3 regions of the Streptomyces sp. NPDC005803 genome follow, and region 3 is predicted to be linked to each of the others. Evidence: riboswitches for the same ligand, from Rfam matches in the RefSeq annotation. Region 3 holds a riboswitch; each other region holds the start of a gene.
What was found. Region 3 has a riboswitch for thiamine pyrophosphate ahead of thiC (phosphomethylpyrimidine synthase ThiC). Riboswitches for the same ligand answer to the same signal wherever they lie in the genome.
Positions count from the first base shown of each region.

Region 1: it holds a riboswitch for thiamine pyrophosphate, as region 3 does, so the genes downstream of both, thiO (glycine oxidase ThiO) here and thiC (phosphomethylpyrimidine synthase ThiC) in region 3, are expected to answer to the same signal.
Region 2: it holds a riboswitch for thiamine pyrophosphate, as region 3 does, so the genes downstream of both, ABZ454_RS30005 (thiamine ABC transporter substrate-binding protein) here and thiC (phosphomethylpyrimidine synthase ThiC) in region 3, are expected to answer to the same signal.

Region 1 is NZ_JBEXXO010000004.1:296,898-303,284, reverse strand. Features, by position in the region: gene pknB (Stk1 family PASTA domain-containing Ser/Thr kinase) at 1-5, opposite strand, end outside; gene ABZ454_RS08560 (thiazole synthase) at 285-1,079, opposite strand; gene thiS (sulfur carrier protein ThiS) at 1,083-1,325, opposite strand; gene thiO (glycine oxidase ThiO) at 1,322-2,503, opposite strand; TPP riboswitch at 2,501-2,613, opposite strand; gene ABZ454_RS08545 (FAD-dependent oxidoreductase) at 2,751-3,998, shown strand; gene ABZ454_RS08540 (Rv2175c family DNA-binding protein) at 4,069-4,434, shown strand; gene thiE (thiamine phosphate synthase) at 4,533-5,186, shown strand; gene metF (methylenetetrahydrofolate reductase [NAD(P)H]) at 5,309-6,226, shown strand; gene ABZ454_RS08525 (hypothetical protein) at 6,277-6,387, shown strand, end outside.
Region 2 is NZ_JBEXXO010000025.1:93,397-99,783, forward strand. Features, by position in the region: gene ABZ454_RS29995 (ABC transporter ATP-binding protein) at 1-928, opposite strand, end outside; gene ABZ454_RS30000 (iron ABC transporter permease) at 931-2,544, opposite strand; gene ABZ454_RS30005 (thiamine ABC transporter substrate-binding protein) at 2,631-3,734, opposite strand; TPP riboswitch at 3,815-3,930, opposite strand; gene rlmN (23S rRNA (adenine(2503)-C(2))-methyltransferase RlmN) at 3,972-5,078, opposite strand; gene ABZ454_RS30015 (hypothetical protein) at 5,227-5,754, shown strand; gene ABZ454_RS30020 (phosphatidate cytidylyltransferase) at 5,823-6,387, opposite strand, start outside.
Region 3 is NZ_JBEXXO010000001.1:407,847-414,233, forward strand. Features, by position in the region: gene ABZ454_RS01855 (cupin domain-containing protein) at 1-146, shown strand, start outside; gene ABZ454_RS01860 (DUF5326 family protein) at 368-580, shown strand; gene ABZ454_RS01865 (helix-turn-helix domain-containing protein) at 821-1,591, shown strand; gene ABZ454_RS01870 (SsgA family sporulation/cell division regulator) at 1,693-2,130, shown strand; gene ABZ454_RS01875 (YibE/F family protein) at 2,211-3,536, opposite strand; TPP riboswitch at 3,607-3,740, shown strand; gene thiC (phosphomethylpyrimidine synthase ThiC) at 3,733-5,508, shown strand; gene ABZ454_RS01885 (hypothetical protein) at 5,611-6,387, opposite strand, start outside.

The DNA.
Region 1 (6,387 bases), on a different contig from region 3:
TCCACGCAGCCGAGTCTACGAGCCACCGCGGACACGGCCGACTGGCCGGGGCGATCCAGGCCCGTACTGCAGCCGAGCCGTGACAGGGACATGCGATCCCTGTCCACGGAATCGCCGTGTCCCGGGACCGGAGCGTGCCGTGGACACGGCGATGAGATCCGCCTCACGCACCGCCCCGGCCGGCGGGCTCAGGACGCGGGTGGCGATCGCCCCGCCCTGGCCGGGGGCTCAGGACGTCGACCGCTCCGTGGCACGGCAACGATCGCCCCGCCCCGGCCCGCGGGTCAGAACGCCGGGCGCTCCGGATCCAGTACCGCCCGCCCCTCGGCCGGCGACGAGGCCTCGGCGAAGTGGCGGCGGGGGATCCGCCCCGCGCGGTACGCGAGCCGCCCGCCCTCCACCGCGTGGCGCATCGCGGCGGCCATCAGCTCGGGTTCCTGGGCGCGGGTGACCGCCGACGCCAGCATCACGGCCGCGCACCCCAGCTCCATGGCCAGCGCGGCGTCCGACGCGGTGCCCGCGCCCGCGTCCAGGATCACGGGCACCCGCGCCTGCTCGGCGATCAGCTGGAAGTTGTGCGGGTTGCGGATGCCCAGGCCCGAGCCGATGGGGGAGCCGAGCGGCATGATCGCCGCACACCCCACGTCCTCCAGCTTCCGGGCCAGCACCGGGTCGTCGTTCGTGTACGGCAGGACGGTGAAACCGTCGTCCACCAGGGTCTCCGCGGCGTCCAGCAGCTCGATCGGGTCGGGCAGCAGCGTGCGCTCGTCCGCCACCACCTCCAGCTTGACCCAGTCGGTGCCGAGCGCCTCGCGGGCGAGCCGGGCGGTGAGCACGGCCTCGCCCGCCGTGAAGCAGCCCGCCGTGTTCGGCAGCACGCGGATGGAGAGCCGCTCCAGTACGGAGAGCACGGAGCCCTGCACGGTCGGGTCGAGGCGCCGCATCGCCACCGTGGTCAGCTCGGTGCCGGACGCGGCCAGGGAACGCTCCAGCACGTCCAGACTGGGCGCCCCGCCCGTCCCCATGATCAGCCGGGAGTCGAGGACCGTGCCGCCGAGGGAGAAGAGGTCGTCGGACATGGTTCAGCCTCCCTGGACCGCGGTGAGGACCTCGACCCGGTCGCCGTCGGCGAGCGCGGCCGCGCCCCACCGGCCGCGCGGCACGACGGTCTCGTTCAGGGCGGCCGCGACGCCCGAGGAAGCGCCGGTCAGCGAGGCGACCAGGGCGTCCAGAGTGGTCCCCGGCGTGAGGGAGACGGCCTCACCGTTCACGGAGACGGTCATGGAGGCGGGGGTGGAGGCGGAGGTGGAGGCGGGCTCGGTCATGCGGGCTGTTCCTGACGTACGGGGGCGGCGGCGGGCGAGAACCGGCCGGGGGAGAAGGGGCGGGCCACCTCGGGCAGCCCGCCGCCGGCCAGCAGCTGTGCCATGACGTCCCCGGTGACGGGGGTGAGGAGCACCCCGTTGCGGTGGTGGCCGGTGGCGAGGTGGAGACCGGGCAGCGCGGTGCGGCCGAGCAGCGGGGCGTTGTCGGGGGAGGCGGGGCGCAGACCGGCGCGGGTCTCGGTGAGCGGCAGCTCGGTGATGCCCGGCACCAGCTCGTGAGCGTCGCGCAGCAGCTCGTACACCCCGCCGGCCGTGACGGTGGTGTCCCAGCCCATCTCCTCGCTGGTGGCGCCGATGACCAGCTCGCCGTTCTCGCGCGGTACGAGATAGACGTGGCTGCCCCGGACCACGGCCCGCACGGTGCGGGAGAGGAAGGGGGCGTACGCGGTGGGCACGGTCAGCCGGAGGACCTGGCCCTTCACCGGGCGGACCGGGGGCAGGACGTGCTCCGGCACCCCCGCCAGCCGGCCGCTGAGGCTGCCCGCCGCGAGCACGACCTGGTCGGCCGCGGGCTGCGTACCGTCGGCCAGTACGGCTCCGGCGGCCCGGTCACCGGTGACCGCGAGCCGCTCGGCCCGTTGGCGGTGGAAGACGACCCCGGCCCGTTCGCAGGCCGTCACCAGCGCGGCGGCCAGCCGTCGCGGATCGACCTGGTGGTCGCCGTCGACCCGCAGCCCGCCGCGTACGCCCGGGGCGAGCATCGGCTCCAGGCGGCGGCACTCACGGCCGGTGAGCCACTCCGACTCCAGCCCCGAGCGGCGCTGCAGGGCGTGGAGTTCGCGCAGATGGGCACGGTCGTCGGCGTCGAGCGCGACGGCCAGGGTGCCGCAGGCCCGGAAGCCGATGTCCTGCCCGCTCGCCGCCTCCAGTTCGGCGGCGAACGCCGGATAACGCGCGGCGGAGGCGACGTTGAGACCGAGCAGCGTCTCCTCGCCGTAGTGGAGTTCGGTGACGGCGGCGAGCATCCCGGCCGCGACCTGGGCGGCGCCGCCGCCCGGCGCGGGGTCGACGACCGCGGTGGCCAGACCACGCTGCGCGGCCCGCCACGCGGTCACCAGGCCGATGACGCCGCCCCCGATGACGAGGACGTCGGACCCGTTCGCACGGTGCTTACGCATGGGCGTCCAGCCCCTCCCTTCGCCGGCATGACCCGGATCAGGTTCGTACGGTCGGAGGCCGCCCAGCCTCCCTCTCAGCCCGGTGCGTCCGGGCTCCCGCGAGTGTGTGGGCACCACCCTAGACCTCCGTCACCGGGCGCGGGCAAGGGAGCCGTCGGTGGGGTGCGCCCGGGCAAGGGCGCGGCGATCCGGTGGCCGGAAGGCGGCACCGATTCCTGACGATTCGTCAGGTGCTTATGGTGGACGGGTGGACGAGCAGACCGGACAACAGCAGACAGAGTCGCGGCAGAGCCGCCGCGTCGTGATCGTCGGAGCGGGCGTGGCGGGCGTGCAGACCGCCGTGGCCCTGCGCGAACAGGGCTTCGCCGGCCCCGTCACGCTGATCGGCGCCGAACCGCACCAGCCCTACGACCGGCCGCCGCTGTCGAAGGCGGTCCTCCTCGGCAAGGCCGAGGACTCGGCCTTCGACATCGACTTCGAGGCGCTGGACGTCACCCTGCGGCTCGGCCTCGACGTGACCGCCCTGCGCGCGGCCGAGCACGCACTGGACACCCCGGACGGTCCCGTCCCCTACGACGTGCTGGTCCTCGCCACCGGCGCCGAGCCCCTGGCGCTGCCCGGCTCCGAGGGCGTCTCGGGGGTCCACCTCCTGCGCACGCTGGACGACGCGGCCCGGCTGCGGCCGGTCCTCGAACGGCAGCACGACGTCGTGGTCGTCGGGGCGGGCTGGATCGGCGCCGAATTCGCCACCGCGGCCCGCGCGGCCGGCTGCGCGGTCACCGTCGTCGAGGCCGCGGACCGCCCCCTGGCCGGCGCCCTGCCCGCCGAGGTGGCGGCCCCCATGGCCGGCTGGTACGCCGAGAGCGGCGCCGCACTCCTCACCGGCGCGCGGGTCGCCACCGTCGAGCCCGGCCGGGTCGTCCTGGCGGACGGCCGCACGGTCCCGGCCGGCGCGGTCGTCGTCGGCATCGGCGCCCGCCCCGCCACCGGCTGGCTGGCCGGATCGGGGATCGCGCTCGGCCCGGACGGATCGGTGACCGCCGACGCGTCGCTGCGCACCTCGCTCCCCGATGTGTACGCGGTCGGGGACTGCGCCTCCTTCCCCTCGGCCCGGTACGGCGAGCGGCTGCTCGTCCACCACTGGGACAACGCCCTCCAGGGGCCCCGGACCGTCGCCGCCGCCGTCACCGCCCCCGAAGGCGCCGGGCAGCCCCCGGTCTACGACCCCGTGCCCTACTTCTGGTCCGAGCAGTTCGGCCGCTTCGTCCAGTACGCGGGCCACCACACGGCGGCCGACACCCTGGTGTGGCGCGGTGATCCGGCCGAGCCGTCGTGGACGGTGTGCTGGCTGCGGGCCGGCGCGCTCGTCGCCGTACTGGCGGTCGGCCGTCCGCGCGATCTGGCGCAGGGCCGCAGGCTCGTCGAATCGGGGGCGCGACTCGCCCCCGACCGGGTCGCCGACCCCTCCGTGCCCCTCAAATCGGCCACGCTCTGACCGCCTGACCGGCCCCCGTACGGCCGGGCCCGGGTACCGGCTGTCGGTCCGGGATGGCACGCTTGTCCCCGTGACCGAGATTGACGCAAAGATCGATGCTCTCGTCCCCGCCTGGCTCTACCTGCCCGACATCGCGGAAATGCTCGATGTCGAGGTGACGCGCGTGCGCCAGCTGGTCAAGGAGGGCCAGCTCATCGCCGTACGACGTGGTGAGAACCGGGCGCTCCAGGTGCCTGCCGCCTTCATCGACGGCACCAAGGTGGTCAAGGGCCTTTCGGGGACCCTGACGCTCCTGAGGGACGACGGCTACTCCGACGCGGAGATGCTGGAATGGCTCTTCACCCCCGACCCGACCCTGCCGGGCACGCCCGCGCAGGCGCTGAGTGAGAACCGTGGCACGGAGGTGAAGCGCCGCGCCCAGGCGCTCGCCGTCTGAGACGCCGCACAGGGGATGCGGGCCGCCCGACGCGGCCCGCATCCCGCGCGGCACCACACCGAACCACCGTCATCGTCGTCCCCGGGGGGAACCGCACCATGTCCACGCCTCGCGCGCTGCTGTCCGACGCCCGGCTCTACCTGTGCACGGACGCGCGCCGGCGCCAGGGCGACCTTCCCGCCTTCCTCGACGCCGTGCTCTCCAGCGGCGTGGACATCATCCAGCTGCGGGACAAGGGCATGGAGGCGGCCGAGGAACTCGAACACCTCGCGCTCTTCGCCGACGCCTGCAAGCGCCACGGCAAGCTCCTCGCGGTCAACGACCGGGCCGACGTCGCCCACGCCATCGGCTCCGACGTGCTGCACCTGGGCCAGGGCGATCTGCCGGTCCCGGCCGCCCGCGCGATCCTCGGCGGGGACGTCCTCGTCGGGCGCTCCACCCACGCCGAGTCCGAGGTCGACGCGGCCGTCGCCGAGCCCGGCGTGGACTACTTCTGCACCGGCCCCTGCTGGCCCACCCCGACCAAGCCGGGCCGCCACGCCCCCGGCCTGGACCTCGTGCGCTACACCGCCTCGCTCGCTCCCGCCCGTCCGTGGTTCGCCATCGGCGGCATCGACGCGGCCAACCTCGACGAGGTGCTGGACGCCGGGGCGCGCCGGATCGTCGTCGTGCGGGCCGTCACCGAGGCGTCCGATCCGGCCGCCGCCGCCGCCGGGCTGGCCGGAAGGATCCGGGACCGCGCCGGCGTGTGACCGCCGGGACCGAGGGCCGCTTTCGGGACAGGAGTGTCCGAAGCGTGGACAAACTTCGGGCAATCAAGCCAAATTGCCCCAGTTCGGTTGGGAGCCCGCCGCGCCCTGGTTAACCTGCCGGTATGGCCCTTGGCACACCCTCCACCAGGACAGATCACGCGCGCACCGTGCGTGAGATGCTCGCGACCGGCAAGACCTCGTACTCCTTCGAGTTCTGGGCGCCCAAGACCGAGAAGGGCGAGCGGAACCTCTGGAACGCGCTCCGCCGGGTCGAGGCGGTGCGACCGAGTTTCGTCTCCGTGACGTACGGAGCCGGTGGATCCACCCGGGCCGGGACGGTGAAGGCGACCCAGGACATCGCCGCGGAGTCCACGCTCACCCCCGTCGCGCACCTCACGGCGGTCGACCATTCCGTCGCCGAACTGCGCAACATGGTGGGCCAGTACGCGGACGCCGGAATCCGGAACATCCTCGCCGTGCGCGGAGACCCGCCGGGCGACCCGATGGGCCCGTGGGTGGAGCACCCGCAGGGCGTGCGGTACGCGGCGGACCTCGTCCGGCTGATCAAGGAATCCGGTGACTTCTGTGTCGGCGTCGCGGCCTTCCCCGAACGGCATCCGCGCTCGGCCGACTGGGACACCGACATCCGGCACTTCGTGGACAAGTGCCGCGCCGGTGCGGACTACGCGATCACGCAGATGTTCTTCGACCCGGAGAGTTATCTCCACATGCGTGACCGGGTGGTCGCCGCGGGTTGCGAAACCCCGGTCATTCCCGAGGTCATGCCCCTCACCAGCGTTCGGCAATTGGAGAGATTCGCGCAGCTCAGCAACGCGACCCTGCCCGAGGACCTGAAAGAACGCATCCTCGCCGCCAAGGACGATCCCGCCGCTGTACGCTCCATTGGCATCGACTTCGCAACGCGGTTCTGCGCGAAGCTGCTCTCCGAGGGTGTCCCCGGGCTGCACTTCATCACGCTGAACAACTCGACGGCGACGCTCGAAATCTACGAAAATCTCGGACTGCACAAGCAGTCGTGACCGGCCGTACCCGCCGCGACCCGGGGCGGTGGCCGTAGAAGGGGGCGGGCATGGGCTGGACGGTCCTCTACATCGCGTTCGGCATCGTCGCGCTGTGGCTGCTCGGCGAGGTGCTGCTGCAGTACAAGGCGCGCCTGCGCTGGCGTCTGCTCGCCTTCACC
Region 2 (6,387 bases), on a different contig from region 3:
CCAGGACCGGACCGTGCTCCGGGTGCAGTTTCACGGCGACGTGGTTGCCGCGGAAGGTGCGCGCTCCCACGATGCAGCGCAGGCCGTCCTGCGGACCACCGACGAGCACTCCGGCCGGACGCACCAGCAGGTCGCACGCCCCCTGCGGTGACCCGGCCGGCACCGGCACCTCGCCCCAGTCCGTCTCGGCGGCCTCACCGGTGACCAACGCCTCCACCACGTTGTCGAAGCCCAGGAAGCGGGCGACGAAGGCGGAGGCGGGGCGCTGCCAGACCTCCAGGGGCGTGCCCACCTGGGCGATGCGTCCGTCGCGCATCACGACGACCCGGTCGGCGAGCGCGAAGGCCTCCCCCTGGTCGTGGGTGACGGCGAGCACCGTCGTACCGAGTCGGCCGAAGAGCGCGCGGAGTTCGACGACGAGTCGTTCGCGCAGACCGCGGTCCAGCTGGCCCAGGGGTTCGTCCAGCATCAGCAGCCTGGGCCGGGGGGCGAGGGCACGGGCGAGGGCGACGCGCTGCTGTTCACCGCCCGAGAGCGCGGCGACGGCCCGGCGTTCGGCACCTGGCAGGCCCACCAGTTCGAGGAGTTCGGCGACCCTGCGGTCCTGCTCGCTCCGGCTCACCCCGCGCATCCGCAGCCCGAAGGCGACGTTGGCGCCGACGTCACGGTGCGGGAACAGCTGGTGGTCCTGGAACATCAGGCCGAGCCCGCGCCGGTGCACCGGCACACCGTCCTGGTCCGCGCCGTCGAGCAGCACCCGTCCGCCGTCGGCCTGGTGGAGTCCGGCCACGACCCTCAGCAGCGTCGACTTCCCGCTGCCGCTCGGCCCCAGCACACAGACGATCTCGTGGTCGGCGACCTCCAGGTCCACGGCGTCGAGCGCCGCACGGTCACCGAAGCGCACGGTGGCCGATTCCAGTGTCAGCATCTCTAGAACTCCCCGGATCGGTCGGCGCGGATACGTTCGAGCAGCAGCAGCGACACCGCGCACACGAGCATCAGAATGGTGCTGAGCGCCATCGCCTGGCCGTAGTTGAGCTCACCGGACCGGCCCAGCAACCGGGCGACGGCCACCGGAAGGGTGGGGTTGTCGGGCCGCGCGATGAAGACGGTGGCCCCGAACTCGCCGAGCGACACGGCGAACGCGAAGCCGGCGGCGACCAGCAGCGCCCGGCGCACCAGCGGCAGGTCCACCTCGCGCCAGGCCCGCAGCGGCGAGGCGCCGAGCACCGCGGCCGCCTCGCGCAGCCTCCCGTCCACCGCTCTGAGGACCGGCAGCATGGTGCGTACGACGAAGGGCACCCCGACCAGCGCCTGGGCGAGCGGCACCAGGATCCAGGAGGTCCGCAGGTCCAGCGGGGGTTCGTCGAGGGTGATCAGGAAGCCGAAGCCGACGGTGACGGCGGAGACGCCGAGCGGCAGCATCAGCAGCGCGTCGAAGCCCCGGACGAGCCGGCCCGCCTTCCGGGTGAGGGCGACCGCGGCCAGTCCGCCGACGACCAGCGCGATGAGGGTGGCGACCAGCGCGTAGCGCAGTGAGTTGCCGATCGCCTCGATGGGCGCGACCAGGAACGTTCCGCTGTTCGTCTCCGCCGAGGCCAGTGCGCGGTAGTAGGCGAGGCCATGGCCGCCGGACACGTCGAGCGACCGCTCCACCAGCACGGCGAGCGGCAGCACGATCAGCAGCAGCACGGTCAGCAGCACCCCGCCGAGCAGCGCCCACTGCCCCGCACCGCGCGGCCTGCGGGCCGTCTGCGCCGGATCGACGAGTTTCAGCGCGGTTTCCCTGCGCCGCACGGTCCAGGCGTGCACGGCGAGGACGGCGCCGACCGCGACGAACTGCACCAGCGTCAGCACGGCGGCCGTGGGCAGGTCGAGCAGTTGCGCGGTCTGCCGGTAGATCTCCACCTCCAAGGTGGAGAAGCCGGGACCGCCGAGGATCTGGACGACGCCGAACGAGGTGAAGGTAAAGAGGAAGACCATCAGGGCGGCGGCGGCGACGGCGGGGCCGAGCGCGGGCAGGGTGACGCGCCGGAAGGCGGCGAACCGACCCGCGCCGAGCACCCGCGCGGCCTCTTCCTGCCGTGGGTCGAGCTGCGACCAGAGCCCGCCGACGGTGCGTACGACGACCGCGTAGTTGAAGAAGACGTGGGCCAGCAGGATCGCCCACACCGTGGTGTCCAGCCGTACGCCCCACAGCTCGTCGAGGAAGCCGCCACGGCCCAGCAGCGCGAGGAACGCGGTCCCGACGACGACGGTCGGCAGCACGAACGGCACGGTCACGACCGCCCGCAGCAACTGCTTGCCGGGGAAGTCGAACCGGGCGAAGACATACGCGCCGGGCAGCGCGATCAGCAGGGTCAGCGCGGTCGAGGCGAGGGCCTGCCAGAGCGTGAACCAGAGAACGTCCCCGATGTCCGGCCGGCTCAGCACCTCGCCGAACCGCCCGAACTGCCACACCCCGCCGGCCTTCAGCCCGCGTCCGACGATGGCGGCGACGGGATAGGCGAAGAACAGCGCGAAGAACGCGACGGGGACGGCCATCAGGCCGAGCCGCACCGCGCCCCCGCGCAGCGACCGGGCGCGCGATCCCTTCCCGCGCGCGCCCGGTCCGCGTACGGGGGTCTTCGTTACTTCACTACGAGCGAGGACCATGACTGGACCCACTGCTCACGGTTCTTGGCGATCTCGTCCGGGGCGACGGTCGTCGGCTTGTCGACCGTGGCTCCGAACTTCGTGAAGAGGTCCGGCACCTTCGCTCCCTTGGCGACCGGGCTGACGAACATGTTGAGCGGCATGTCCTCCTGGAACTTCTTGCTGATCAGGAAGTCGAGCAGAGCCTTGCCGCCCGCCTCGTTCTTCGCTCCGTCGAGCAGTCCGGCGAACTCGATCTGGCGGAAGCACGTCCCGGTGGCGACGCCGGTCGGGGCGGTCTTCGGCTGCGGGTCCGCGTACAGCACCTCGACGGGCGGGCTGGAGGCGTAACTGACGACGAGCGGCCGGTCGGCCTTGGCCTTCTTGCCGCCCGCGGAGCCGGAGAACTCCTCGTTGTACGCCTGCTCCCAGCCGTCGACGACCTTGACGCCGTTGTCCTTCAGCTTCTTCCAGTAGTCCTGGTAGCCGTCCTGGCCGTAGGTGGCGACGGTACCGAGGAGGAAGCCGAGGCCGGGCGAGGAGGTCGCCGCGTTCTCGGTGACGAGGAGGTTCTTGTACGCGGGCTTCGCGAGGTCCTCGAAGGACCGCGGCGGAGCGAGCTTCTTGTCGGCGAAGTACTTCTTGTCGTAGTTGACGCAGATGTCGCCGGTGTCGATCGGGGTGACCCGGTGCTTGCCGGCGTCCAGCTGGACGTCGGCGGCGACCTGGTCGAGGCCCTTCGCCTCGTACGGCGTGAACAGGCCGTTGTCGAGGGCGCGGGAGAGCAGGGTGTTGTCGACGCCGAAGAACACGTCGCCGCGGGGCGAGCCCTTGGTCAGGATCTCCTGGTTGAGCGCGGCGCCCGCGTCCCCGCTCTTCAGCACCTTGACGGTGTAGCCGGTCTCCCGGGTGAACTCCTTCAGTACGTCCTTGGACGCGTTGAAGGAGTCGTGGCTGACGAGGGTGACGGTCTTGGAACCGGTGCCCGAGGCGTCACCGCTGCCGGCAGCCGAGTCGTCGGAACTCCCGCAGCCGGCCAGCGCGGTCGCGCCGAGTGCGGCGGCGACGGCCGTCACCGCGAGCTTCTTGGTGGTGCTCATGTGATTCCTCCTGGGGGGACCAGGAAGAGACGCGGCCCTGCCCGCACCGGTGGAAACCGGAAGCGGGCAGGGCGCAACAGCTTGAGTATGGTCCGAACTTCCTACCCGGAATGACCCGGGCGAGGTTCAGAGGGTCTGCGGCCAGCCGGTACCGGTGCCGCACTCTCAGCGCTGTGGCGCTCCCCTGTCGGAATATGAAGTTGCTTTCGGGCCCAGGCTACACGGCCGGTTCCGGCCTCAGCGCTCGGATGCCGCCAGCTGCCCGCAGGCCCCGTCGATCTCCTGGCCACGGGTGTCCCGGACGGTCACCGGCACTCCGTGGGCGGCGATCGCCTCGACGAACGCCTTCTCGTCCTCGGGCCGCGAGGCGGTCCACTTGGAGCCGGGCGTCGGGTTCAGCGGGATCAGGTTGACGTGCACCCGCTTGCCCTTGAGCAGCCGGCCGAGCCGGTCGCCCCGCCACGCCTGGTCGTTGATGTCGCGGATCAGCGCGTACTCGATGGAGATGCGGCGGCCGGACTTCTCCGCGTACTCCCACGCGGCGTCCAGCACCTCGCGCACCTTCCACCGGGTGTTCACCGGCACGAGCGTGTCACGCAGTTCGTCGTCCGGGGCGTGCAGGGAGACGGCGAGACGGCACTTGAAGCCCTCGTCGGCGAAGCGGAGCATCGCGGGGACGAGGCCGACGGTGGAGACGGTGATCCCGCGCTGCGAGAGTCCGAGGCCGTCCGGCTCGGGGTCGGTCAGCCGGCGGATCGCGCCGACCACGCGGTTGTAGTTGGCGAGCGGCTCCCCCATGCCCATGAAGACGATGTTGGACAGCCGCGCCGGACCGCCCGGGACCTCGCCGTCGCGCAGCGCCCGCATGCCGTCGACGATCTGGTGGACGATCTCGGCGGTGGACAGGTTGCGGTCGAGACCGGCCTGGCCGGTGGCGCAGAACGGGCAGTTCATGCCGCAGCCCGCCTGTGACGAGATGCACATCGTGACGCGCTCGGGGTAGCGCATCAGGACGGACTCGACCAGCGTCCCGTCGTGCAGTTTCCACAGCGTCTTGCGGGTGGTGTCGTCGTCGCAGCTGATGTGCCGGACCACGGACATCAGGTCGGGGAACATCGCCTCGGCGAGCTTGTCCCGCGATCCGGCCGGGATGTTGGTCCACTCCGCCGGGTCGTGCGCGTACCGCGCGAAGTAGTGCTGCGAAAGCTGCTGGGCGCGGAACGGCTTCTCGCCGATCGCGGCGACGGCTTCCTTGCGCTCGGCGGGCGTGAGGTCGGCGAGGTGCCGCGGCGGCTTCTTGGCTCCGCGGGGCGCGACGAAAGTGAGTTCTCCGGGCTTAGGCATGGTTCTTCCAGTGTCGCAGACGTGCGGCGGTACCCGTTTCGTCGCCCGGCAGGCGCCTGGCGGGCAGGCGGGGCCCGGTGAACCGGGCCGAACGGGGTATCCGGGACATGACAGGAATACCCCGCCGCCGTCGCAGGAGGTAGGTGCCATGCACACCGTCAAGCACTGGTTCAGTGACAGCCTGATCGCACAGGGACTGGTGGTCCTGGTGCTGGGCGTGGGCCTCAGTGCCCTGTTGCGCCGGGACGAGCATCCGGGCTTATGGGTGATCCACGGCCTCTTCTACACCGTCGTGGTCATCGGGGCCCTGGCTTACCAGCGGCACAGGACCAGCCGCGCGACCGGCGCCGGTCCCCGCGCGATCGCCGGCCTCAACCGCCGGATCCGTCACCGTGAGGTGCCGCGGGATCCCGAGGAGCGGGCCGTGATGCGCCGGCTGGTGGACGAACAGCTGGGGAAGATGGAACGCGGAGGCCGGTGGCTGCCGTACTGGCTGGGCTTCATGGGGCTGCTCGCGGTCGGCCTGCTCGTCCTCGGGGCCACCCATGGCTCGGTGGTCTTCCCGCTGGTCTTCGCGGTCGGTGTGGTCGCGTTCTGCTTCTGGATCCTGTGGATGCGCCGCCGGGCGCTGGAGCTCCACCACCACATGCGTGCGGCATTGCGGGACGGTGCCTGACGTCACATGGTTGAGGGCCCACCGACCGCGGTCGGTGGGCCCTCAACCATGTGACGTGTGCGCGGCGCTCAGCCGGAGCCGACGAAGATCACCATCAGCAGCCAGACCACCGGCGCGGTCGGCAGCAGCGAGTCCAGCCGGTCCATGATCCCGCCGTGTCCGGGGAGGAGCGTGCCCATGTCCTTGATCCCGAGATCGCGCTTGATCATGGACTCGCCCAGGTCGCCGAGGGTGGCGCTGGCGGCGACCGCGAGGCCGAGCAGCAGTCCCTGCCACCACGAGCCGCCGTCGATCAGGAACTGCATGCACAGCGCGCCGCCCACCATCGCGAAGGCCACGGCTCCGAACAGCCCCTCGCGGGTCTTGCCGGGGCTGATGCGCGGTGCGAGCTTGTGCTTGCCGAACCGCCAGCCGACGGCGTACGCGCCCGTGTCGCTGACCACGGTCAGCAACAGGAAGGTCAGGACCCGCTGCGGCCCGTCGTCGGCGGTCAGCAGCATGGCGACGAACGTCGCCAGGAACGGCACGTAGAACGCGGCGAAGACTCCGGCCGTGACGTCCTTGAGATACCCCTCCGGCGGCTCGGTCATCCGCCAGACGAGCACCGCCAGGGCGGTCAGCGCCATGGCGATC
Region 3 (6,387 bases):
GGCGCGCGTCGATCACCGTCGGCATGGAAACCACGCAGGTGGGCAGAGGAAGTGTCGTGTACGTACCTGCCGGCACCGCCCACAAGTTCCACCACATCACGGAAGACCTGCGCGTGATGGTGGTCTTCTCGCCGCCCGAGGGCTGAGCCGCGCCTCGCCGGGAGACGAACCCGCCGCGCCGACGGATGAGCCGCACCTCACCCATGGCTGAGCCGCACCTCATCGAGAGCTGAGCGGGCCGAGCCGCGCCTCGGGGATCCCTAGGGGATCGATCAGGGGAGTCCAAGGGCTGTGGAGGCCCCGCGGCCCACCCCCCGCCTCTAGCATCGAAGCAGGAACTCACAGAGACGAGGTAAGGACGATGGCCGTGCGGGAGATATTCGCGGGAATGCCCTGGTGGGTGAAGTGGATCGCGGTGCCCGTCATCGCGATCGTCGTGTTCGGCGGCCTGATCGCCAGCATCGTCGGCTTCGTGATCGGGCTGCTGTTCAAGGTCCTGCTCTGCGTGATCCTGATCGGCGGTCTCGTCTTCGTCGTACGCAAGTTCACGTCGTCCTCCTCCTCGCGAGGCGACTGGTAGGCGCGGGAACGCCTGGCCATTAGGCCAGCTGAGCTAAGCGGAAGACGAAACCACGCCCCGTCCGGATGCTCCCGATACAGTGGCAATCCGCCGCCGCCACCTGGGAAAACACCGTCAGTCGCCACCCTGACCAGTGGTTTGTACGGCATCCGGTCCTCTGGACCCCAGGCCTGCGGCAGATCTGTGGGGGCGGCCCCCACAGGCGGGCTGACCGCCCGTCACCATGCCTGGGGGTGACCGTTGACCGCGGCATCGAGTACCGCTGTTCCGACGCTGATCGGCTCGGTGCAGCGGGCACTGAGGCTGCTGGAGGCTGTGGGCACCCATCGCGACGGGGCGCCGGCCAAACAGCTGGCACGGGAGGCGGGACTTCCCCTCCCCACCGCCTACCACCTGCTGCGCACGCTCACCCATGAGGGATACCTGCGCAGGGAGAACGGTGTCTTCCTCTTCGGCGCCGCCGCGGAGCGGCTGGTGGGCGAGGGGGCGCTGCAGAATCGGCGCAGCAGAATGACCCAGTCCCTGGGGCGGTGGCGGGACATCATCGGCGCCCCGGTGTACTGCGCCGTCTATCGCGACGGTGAGATCGAACTCCTCGCGGTGGCGGACACCCCGGCGGCGCCGGCGGTGGAGGAGTGGGCGGCCTTCGGTGAGACGGGCCATGCCCACGCGATCGGCCAGTGCCTGTTGAGTCAGCTCGACGAGCAGGCCCGCGAGGACCACCTGGACCGGTATCCGGTGCGTCCGCTGACCTGCCACTCCGTGCGTGACCGGCCGGCACTCCTTGAGCGGCTGCGGTCGGTCGAGCCCTTGGAGCCTGTCGTCGAACGACAGGAGTACGCCCTCGGAACGGTCTGCGCGGCCATCCCGATCGCGGCCGGGTTCACGGCTGCCGCGATGGCCATTTCCGTTCCCCTCGACCAAGAAGAACGGTTGCTCCCCGCAGTCGAACGACTACGCGCTGAAGTGGCCAGCCTCTTGCGTTCGTTCGTGTTCTCTATCAGTATCTGAAAAATCACTCCTTGTGATCTGCTATCGCGTGCACCACGATGGCGTCAATAGGGCCATGGGGGATCATTCCTGGCCAGATTCATCTACTGCGGGGTTGAACGATGCGTGAGTCGGTTCAAGCTGAGGTCATGATGAGCTTCCTCGTCTCCGAGGAGCTCTCTTTCCGTATCCCGGTGGAGCTCCGGTACGAAGTGTGCGATCCGTACGCGATCCGGATGACCTTCCATCTGCCCGGTGACGCCCCCGTCACCTGGGCTTTCGGCCGTGAGCTGCTGCTCGACGGCCTCAACAGCCCCAGTGGTGACGGCGATGTACACATCGGGCCGACCGAACCGGAGGGGCTGTCCGACGTCCACATCCGGCTCCAGGTGGGGGCTGACCGTGCCCTGTTCAGGGCGGGCACGGCGCCTCTCGTGGCGTTCCTCGACCGGACGGACAAGCTCGTGCCGCTGGGGCAGGAGTGCACGCTCGGTGACTTCGAGGGCAATCTTGAAGATGCGCTGGGGCGGATTCTGGCCGAGGAACAGAACGCCGGCTGACGAAGCCCGTGTTCTTGGCCTGTATGCCGGTCGAACAGCACACCTGCCGAACGGGTGAATCGCTCTCCGTGACCGGGCACTCAGGACTTCGTCCGGCGACGGCGCCCCCTGCCGCTCCGTACGGGTTCCGGAGTTCCGGATTCGGCGGCGAGCCCGGCACGGTCGGCGGAGACGACCAGAGCCGCGAGCGCGGTGGTCACCGGAACCGAGGCGACCAGTCCGATCGAGCCGATCAGCGTGCGCACGATCTCCTCCGCCACCAGTTCGCTGTTGGCGACCGTCCCGATGCCGCTCTGGGCGATCGAGAACAGCAGCAGCAACGGAAGCGCGGCGCCCGCATAGGCGAGCACCAGGGTGTTGACCACCGAGGCGATGTGGTCGCGCCCGATCCTGATCCCTGCCCGGTAGAGCTTCTTCGCACTCATCGTCGGGTCCGCCTGATGCAGTTCCCAGACCGCAGAGGTCTGGGTGACCGTCACGTCGTCGAGCACCCCCAGGGAACCGATGATGACGCCGGCCAGCAGCAGCCCGCTCATGTCGATGTGCGGATACAGGCCGTGGATGAGGCCGGTGTTGTCGTCGGTGTTGCCGCTCAGACTCCCCCAGCCGATGAAGAGTGAGCCGAGCAGCCCGATCAGCAGCAGTGAGATCAGGGTGCCGATGACGGCGACCGAGGTGCGGGCCGTCAGTCCGTGGCAGATGTAGAGCGCGATCAGCATGATGGCGCCGGCCCCGACGACTGCGACGACCAGCGGGTTCGAGCCCTGCAGGATGGCCGGAAGGATGAACAGGGTCAGGACGGCGAACGACAGGGCGAGCGCCACCAGCGCCATGACCCCGCGCATTCTGCCCACGGCGACCACCACCAGCGCGAAGATCCCGGCCAGCAGCATCAGCGGGAGCTTCCGGTTCACGTCGGTCACGGAGTACTGGAGGTCATGGGGCGCGTCGGGGGCGTACGCGACGACCACTCCCTGTCCCTCCCGCAGTTGCCGGGGCGCGTCGGGCTGGACGACCTCGATGAACGTGCGGCCCTTGTCCTGTCCGCTCGTGACCTCGACCGTGGCCTTCTTGCAGAGAGGGGTGCCGCTGGTGCCGGCAGACGGTGAGGTCTCGCCGCTGACGGGCAGCTGGGAGGCGTTCACGTCCTTGCAGTCGATCGGGTCGATGTTCACCACCTCGCCCTGCTGGGTCTGCCGGTCGAAACCGACACCGGTGCGCTCGTGCGCCGGCGCACCACCGGGCCAGAGCACCACGAGCCCGACGACGACCGCGGCCGCGAACGGGATCAGCACTGCGGCGATCACCTTGCGCAGATGGCCGGAGACGGGTGCGGCGGGGCCGTGGCTGTGGGAGTGCGCGGGCTGATGGTCGTGCGGTCGGAGGTCGTTACGAGGGGACGTCACCGGCCGATCATCGCAAGAAGACGAGGGCCCTCTGTTCAGCCCGCCCACGGGGACGCTAGCGTGGTGGCACCTTTGCACACGCGGGAGCTCGGAGCACCGGGCTGAGAGGGCGCTGAACTCCGTACGTCCGTACGGGACGGGCTGCGCCGACCGCCGAACCTGTTACCGGGTAATGCCGGCGTAGGGAGTAGGTCTCATGACCACAGCGGACGCACGCACGCCTGCCTCGGACCAGAGCGACGAGGCCGGGAAGTCCATCGGCTGGCACAAGGGGTACGTCCAGGGCTCACGCCCGGACCTCCGGGTGCCGGTTCGTCAGGTGCACCTCACCAACGGCAAGGACGTGACGCTGTACGACACGTCGGGGCCGTACACCGATCCATCGGCCGAGACCGATGTCCGCCGGGGGCTGGCGCCTCTGCGGGAGAACTGGATCATCGCCCGCGGCGACACCGAGGAGTACACGGGACGGCCCGCACGCCCCGAGGACGACGGGCTCAAGCACACCTCACCGCGCGGGGGGCTGCGCAATCTGGACGCGGTGTTCCCCGGCCGGCCCCGCCAGCCGCGGCGCAGCCGGGACGGCCGACCCGTCACCCAGCTCGCGTACGCCCGCCGGGGCGAGGTCACCCCGGAGATGGAGTACGTCGCGATCCGGGAGAACGTCGGGCCGGAGGTGGTGCGCGAGGAGATCGCCGCGGGCAGGGCCGTGCTGCCGGCCAACGTCAACCACCCCGAGATCGAACCGATGATCATCGGTAAGCGGTTCCTGGTGAAGGTGAACGCCAACATCGGCAACTCCGCGGTCTCGTCCTCCATCGAGGAGGAGGTGGACAAGATGACCTGGGCGACCAAGTGGGGCGCCGACACGGTCATGGATCTGTCCACCGGCCGCAACATCCACACCACCCGTGAGTGGGTTCTTCGCAACTCCCCCGTGCCGATCGGCACCGTGCCGCTCTACCAGGCACTGGAGAAGGTCGACGGCAGGGCGGAGGAGCTGACCTGGGAGATCTACAAGGACACCGTCATCGAGCAGGCCGAACAGGGCGTCGACTACATGACGGTTCACGCCGGCGTGCGCCTGCCGTACGTACCGCTGACGGCCCGGCGCAAGACCGGCATCGTCTCCCGGGGCGGCTCGATCATGGCGGCGTGGTGCCTCGCGCACCACAAGGAGTCGTTCCTCTACGAGAACTTCGAGGAGCTCTGCGAGATCCTCGCCGCGTACGACGTGACGTACTCCCTCGGCGACGGGCTGCGGCCCGGGTCGATCGCGGACGCCAACGACGAGGCCCAGTTCGCGGAGCTGCGTACGCTCGGCGAACTGAACACGGTCGCCAAGCGGTTCGGGGTCCAGACCATGATCGAGGGCCCGGGCCACGTGCCGATGCACAAGATCAAGGAGAACATCGACCTCCAGCAGGAGATCTGCGAGGAGGCCCCGTTCTACACGCTCGGGCCGCTGACGACCGACGTGGCACCGGCGTACGACCACATCACCTCGGGCATCGGCGCCGCGATGATCGCCTGGTGGGGGACGGCGATGCTCTGCTACGTGACGCCCAAGGAGCACCTCGGCCTGCCGAACCGGGACGACGTGAAGACCGGAGTCATCACCTACAAGATCGCGGCCCACGCGGCGGACCTCGCGAAGGGGCACCCGGGGGCGCAGGAGTGGGACGACGCGCTGTCGGACGCCCGGTTCGAGTTCCGCTGGGAGGACCAGTTCAATCTGGCCCTGGACCCGGACACGGCCCGGGAGTTCCATGACGAGACGCTGCCGGCCGAGCCGGCGAAGACGGCGCACTTCTGTTCGATGTGCGGCCCGAAGTTCTGCTCGATGAAGATCTCCCAGGACATCCGGCGCGAGCACGGGGGTTCGCAGTCGGAGATCGAGGAGGGCATGGCGGAGAAGTCCAAGGAGTTCGCGGCGGCGGGCAACCGGGTCTATCTGCCGATCGCCGACTGAGCACGGCCGCAGGCGCGTCGGGGCGGAGAGCGACCTGGCCGCCTCCGGCCGTCCGGGACGCCTGGGGGGAGGCAGGCCGCCCCCCAGGCCGCCGCGGTCCGGTCAGTCCAGCTCGTGCTCCGGCCCGCCGAAGTCGGGGCTGGTGAAGTCCGGACTGGTGAACGTCGGGCGGGGTGCGGCGGCCGGACCGTCGTCCGGGCTGGAGAAGTCCGGCCGGCTGTAGCCGATCTTCGGGATGCGGTTGGCCGAACGGTGCGGCGTGCGCGCGGCCGGGGCGGCCCCGGGGTCGGCGAGCGCGTCCCGCAGGAACGGCAGGATGCCGCGTTCCAGCAGGGCGTGCCGCCAGGCCTCTCTGGCGCGGGCCACGTCCTCCGGCAGTTCCTCGCCCTGCTCCTCGGCGGCCACCGAGGTCGAGCCGTTGCGCAGAGCCGTGATGAGGAGGCCGACGGCGGCGACGAGGATGGCGGCCGCCATCGCCGCCGCGAAGAACCAGCCCACGCCGACCATGGTGCGCGCGAACGCCGGGGGCGGGTCGAGTGCCTTCAGGATGTAGCCGATGAGCAGGAAGATCACCGCGGCGGTGCCCGCCAGTACCGGCGCCAGGACGGTGATGACGACTCCGATGCCGGCGCCCGACTGCGGGGCGCCGTTCGTGCCGGTCTCCTGGTCGCCGTCCTCGTCGGCGGCCGCGGCGCGGATCTCCGCGCGGGCCTTCACGTAGTGCTCGTACTCGGTGGCGGCCGCGGCGGTGATCAGCGCGGTGGCCGCCATCGCCATGGTGCGCAGCTGCACCGGATTGAGCCGTTCACCGACAGCGGCCAGATCCGGTCGTTCATGGGCGTGACGCAGTGCGTCGTCGAGGATCCGCTCGTACTCGGG